Regions from separate parts of the Mesorhizobium sp. 2RAF21 genome, predicted to be linked through region 2. Evidence: riboswitches for the same ligand, from Rfam matches in the RefSeq annotation. Region 2 holds a riboswitch; the other holds the start of a gene.
What was found. Region 2 has a riboswitch for cobalamin ahead of bluB (5,6-dimethylbenzimidazole synthase). Riboswitches for the same ligand answer to the same signal wherever they lie in the genome.
Positions count from the first base shown of each region.

Region 1 (2,459 bases), on a different contig from region 2:
GATCGTCCGTGCGCTCAACCCCGAGGCCGAACTGATCGAGGCGGATTTCGGCCGCGTCCCGCTCGGCAAGGTGCTCGACACCGGCCGCTTCGATTTCGAACGCGCCGAACAGCACCCGCTCTGGTTCAAGGAGCTGAACGGCTTCAAGGACCACATGCCCGAGACCGAGGAATACGGCATCCGCTCCTTTGTCTATCGCGAGCGCCGCCCCTTCGATCCAATGAAGCTGAAGGCATTCGTCAGCCGGCCGTGGCCGGGCGTGGTGCGCGCCAAGGGTTTTTTCTGGCTGGCGACGCGGCCAAGCCATGTCGGCGAACTGAGCCAGGCCGGCGCGCTGGTCAAAACCGGCAGGCGCGGCCTGTGGTGGGCCGCAGTTCCCCGCAACCGCTGGCCCGACAGCAATGAATGGCGGGACGCCATGCTGCCCTATCTCGATCCAATGTGGGGCGACCGCCGCCAGGAACTGGTCTTCATCGGCTGCAATCCCATGAACGAGGTCCATATCCGGGCCGAGCTCGATGCCTGCCTCGTCGATTGTCCGGTCTTCGCGCCGGAGCTGTGGCGCGACATGTCCGATCCGTTCCCGAACTGGGAAGGGCAGGCGGCATGATCATCGCTTCGCTGCGCAAACTGTTCACCGCCCGGAGCCATATCGACTGCGACTGCCACCGCCCGCGCGTTCGTTATACGCCGCCCGGCGATCGGCCCGCCGCCGGCTCCGCGGGCGAGCATGAATGGCCATTGCCACGCGGCGGCCGCCCCAATAGGGTGCCCGACGATGGTTCCCCGAATCGAAAGGTCCGGGGTGAAAAGGGAACATGGTGAGGCTCTTCGGGCCGAGGCCATGGCTGCCCCCGCAACTGTAAGCGGTAGCAAAGTCCGAAATACGCCACTGGCCGACAGGCCGGGAAGGCAGGACCGAGCCGAGACCCGCGAGCCAGGAGACCTGCCATCGCAACGAGTTGACCGGACGGGGTGTGCCGGGAGGAAGCTTAGAGGGCGGCGTCTGCCGTCATCCCGGCCATCCTTCCGCGCCTGATCGAAAGAGAGATCGGTGGAAGGTATTGCTGCTCTTCGACGCAAACGCGTATGCCGCGCGGCGGCCGCGTCGGTCTCGCCACGCACCTCACGCGTCGCATCGGACGTTCTGCCATGAACGGGCCGGTTCTTCAGGCCCGCGGCCTTTGTTACCGGCCTGAAACCGGCGTCAGCCTCGTCGAGGAAGTCGGCATCGACCTGGCAGCCGGTGAAAGGCTCGCCATCATCGGCCCCAACGGCGCCGGCAAGACGACGCTTTTGCGCATGCTGTGCGGCATGCTGCGCCCGAGCCGGGGCACGGTCAGCCTCGAGGGCCAACGGCTCGACCGGCTGTCGATGGCCGAGCGGGCGCGCAGGATCGCCGTCGTCGGCCAGTCCGACCAGCCGGACCCACGCCTGTCCGTCCTCGACTATGTCGGGCTCGGTCGCATCCCGCATGCCAGCCTGCATGGCCAGGCGGACGAGCGCGACATCGTTGTCGATGCGCTTGGTCAGACCGGCCTGCTGCCGCTGCAAGCGCGCGCCATGGGCTCACTCTCCGGCGGCGAGCGCCAGCGCGCCCAGCTTGCCCGCGCCATCGCGCAGCGGCCGACCGTGCTGTTCCTCGACGAGCCGACCAATCACCTCGACCCCCGCGCGCGCGGCGAATTGCTCGAATTCGTTGCCAGGCTGGGCATCGCCGTCGTCACCGTCTTGCACGACCTGCCGCTGGTCGCGCCCTTTGCCACCCATGTCGCCGTCATGGACAAGGCGCGGTTGCGCGCGCTCGGCTCGCCGGTCGAGACGCTGACGCCCGCTCTGGTGCGCGAGGTCTTTTCGATCGACGTGTTGCGGTTCCCCCATCCGGAAGAACGGGACCGCGAACTGACGGTCTTCGACGTTCCGATCCGCCTTTCCCGCTGAACAATCCCAACGGAGTTCCCATGAAACGTCTTGCGCTTGGTCTTGCCCTCTCGCTGTTTGCATCGGCGGCTTTTGCCTTCCCGGTCACCGTCGACAATTGCGGCGTTCCGCTGACTTTCGACGCGCCGCCCAAGCGCGCGGTCATCAACGATCTCAACATGTCTGAAATGGCCTTCGCGCTGGGGCTGCAGCCCGAGATCGTCGGCCTGACCGGCATCACCGGCTGGTACAAGGTCGATGCCGCGTTCAAGGCCGCCCAGGGCGCGATCCCGGAACTCGCGCCGAAGTATCCGACGCTGGAAAACCTGCTCGCGGTCGAGCCCGATTTCTTCTTCGCCGGCTGGTATTACGGCATGAAGCCCGGCGGCGAGGTGACGCCTGATACGCTGGCCCCGCACGGCATCAAGACGCTGCTTCTCACCGAAAGCTGTATCCACGTCGACAAGAACCGCCCGGCGGCGTCGATGGACCTGTTGTTTGGCGACGTCGAGAAACTCGGCAAGATTTTCGGCAAGGAA
Region 1 is NZ_JBFRGM010000012.1:17,979-20,437, reverse strand. It holds gene zigA (zinc metallochaperone GTPase ZigA) at 1-610, shown strand, start outside; cobalamin riboswitch at 763-968, shown strand; gene AB4136_RS20020 (ABC transporter ATP-binding protein) at 1,153-1,941, shown strand; gene AB4136_RS20015 (ABC transporter substrate-binding protein) at 1,962-2,459, shown strand, end outside.
Region 1: it holds a riboswitch for cobalamin, as region 2 does, so the genes downstream of both, AB4136_RS20020 (ABC transporter ATP-binding protein) here and bluB (5,6-dimethylbenzimidazole synthase) in region 2, are expected to answer to the same signal.

Region 2 (2,459 bases):
CGTATGTCAATTAATATGCGGTGCGTATGTGAAAAAATATACGCGACGTATGTGAAAAGGAACGACCAGATGAGGACCGCGCACAAACCTCGCAGCGAAATGATCGCCGAGACGCGCGCCAAGCTGATCGCGGCGGCGCGGCGCGCCTTCGCCACCGTCGGTTACGCCAACGCCTCGATGGACGACTTCACCGCCGAGGCGGGGCTGACCCGCGGCGCGCTCTATCATCACTTCGGCGACAAGAAGGGATTGCTGGAGGCCGTCATCGCCGAGCTCGACGCGGAGATGAACGAGCGGCTGTGCGTCATCTCGGCCCGGGCGACGGACCGCTGGCAGCGCTTCGTCGATGAGAATGTCGGCTATATCGAAATGGCGCTGGAGCCGGAAATCCAGCGCATCGTGCTGCGCGACGGTCCGGCAATCCTCGGCGACCCGTCGCAATGGCCCAATGCCAATGCCTGTATCACCTCGATAACCGGCAACCTCACCGCGCTGAAGGAGGAGGGCGTGGTCGGCGACATCGACCCGGAGGCGATGGCGCGCATCGTCAGCGGCGCCTCGCTTTACGCCGCACAGTGGATCGCCAACGCCGACGATCCGCATGAGACGTCGAAGAAGGCGGTCAAATCCTTTCGCGCGCTTCTGGAAGGGCTGCGCGTGCGCGACAATCAGGCTGCCTGACGGTTACCGGTCCGCGCCGGGTGCAACGCAGGCGGCCTTCAGCGCCTCCTCGCCGGCGCCGGCATAGGTCTCGCTCATGATGAGGTCGGCCAGCGGCAGCCGCGAGGCCCAGCCGCTGTGCTCCAGGTCCGGCCGCGCGGCGAACTCGCGGACATGGCCGACGCAGAGATAGGCGATGGGCACGACCGGCTCGGGAATGTCGAGCAGGCGCTTGAGCGCGTCGGCATCGAGAATGCTGACCCAGCCCACGCCGATGCCTTCCGCCCGCGCCGCCAGCCAGAAATTCTGCACGGCGCAGACCGTGCTGAAGAGATCCATCTGCGGATTGTGCCAGCGGCCGAGCGGCGAGCCCTCGCTGCGGCGCCGGTCGCAGGTGATGCAGAGGTTCAGCGCGCTTTCGCAGATGCCTTCCAGCTTGAGCTTGCGGTAGAGCGCCTGCCGCTCCCCGGCGATGTGTGGCAGTTCCTCGTTGCGCGCCGCGAGGAACAGGTCGCGCACCGCCTCGCGCCGGCCCATGTCGCGGACAACGACGAAGTTCCAGGGCTGCATGAAGCCGACCGAGGGTGCGTGATGCGCGGCCGTCAGAAGCCGCGCCAGCACGGCGTCGTCGATGGGGTCTGGGCGGAAATGGCTGCGCACGTCGCGGCGCGTGAAGATGGCGCGGTAGACGGCGTCGCGTTCGAAATCCTCGAACGAATTGTCGGGGGAGGCTGGAGTGCGGACGGCGTGCATCGCGTTTCCCTTGCGATCGGAACCATACCATCCGCCCGTCCATGCGGATGACCATTCCTGCCCGGCCGGTCTTCTGGCTTGGGTTCGTCCCGCTTGCGGCGCCTTCCCGTTCCGAAAAACAGTGGCCTTTGCCGAGCGGTCCCCCATACAGCGCTGGGCACGCCACGGATTTTCACCGTGTTCCCGATTCTCCCGCCTCGCAGCGGGCACCTGGCAGCGATGTCATCTTAGCGCATTGCCGGCGTAAGAACAGCCGGGAAGCCGACGCCAAATGACGCGCCGGGCATTTTCCCCAGCGCCATGCCGCTTGTCGCGTGGCCATCACGACCATTGCTGATAAGATAGGGCGATGACGACCCGCCTTTATTCGCATCCGATCTTTCTGGAGCACATCACGCCGCCCGGCCACCCGGAGCGGCCGGACCGGCTGCGCGCCATCGAGCGTGTGCTCGACGACGAGGCTTTCGCCGCGCTCGACCGGCGCGAGGCGCCATTGGGCGACGAGGCGACCATCCTCTATTGCCATCCGAGGGATTTCGTCGAACGCGTGCGCAAGGCGATCCCCGCGACCGGCCTTGCCCAGATCGACACCGACACCACTGCCAGCCCGAAGACCTGGCAGGCTGCGCTGACCGCGATCGGCGCTGCCAATGCGGCGGTGGACGATGTCTTCGCCGGCGATGCCGACAATGTCTTCGTGGCGGCGCGGCCGCCCGGCCACCATGCCGAAAAGACCACCGCCATGGGCTTCTGCCTGTTCAACACTGCCGCGATTGCCGCGCGTCACGCGCAGGAAAAGCATGGCGTCGAGCGTGTCGCCATCGTCGACTGGGACGTGCACCACGGCAACGGCACCCAGGACATTTTCTGGGACGATCCCTCGGTGCTCTACTGTTCGACGCATCAGATGCCGCTTTTCCCTGGCACCGGCGCCAAGAACGAGACCGGTGCCGGCAACATCGTCAACGCGCCGCTGGCGCCAGCCACCGGCAGCGATGTCTTCCGGGAGGCGTTCCGCACCCGTGTCTTGCCGGCGATCGACGCCT
Region 2 is NZ_JBFRGM010000007.1:84,769-87,227, reverse strand. It holds gene AB4136_RS12990 (TetR/AcrR family transcriptional regulator) at 70-681, shown strand; gene bluB (5,6-dimethylbenzimidazole synthase) at 685-1,413, opposite strand; cobalamin riboswitch at 1,460-1,642, opposite strand; gene AB4136_RS12980 (histone deacetylase family protein) at 1,763-2,459, shown strand, end outside.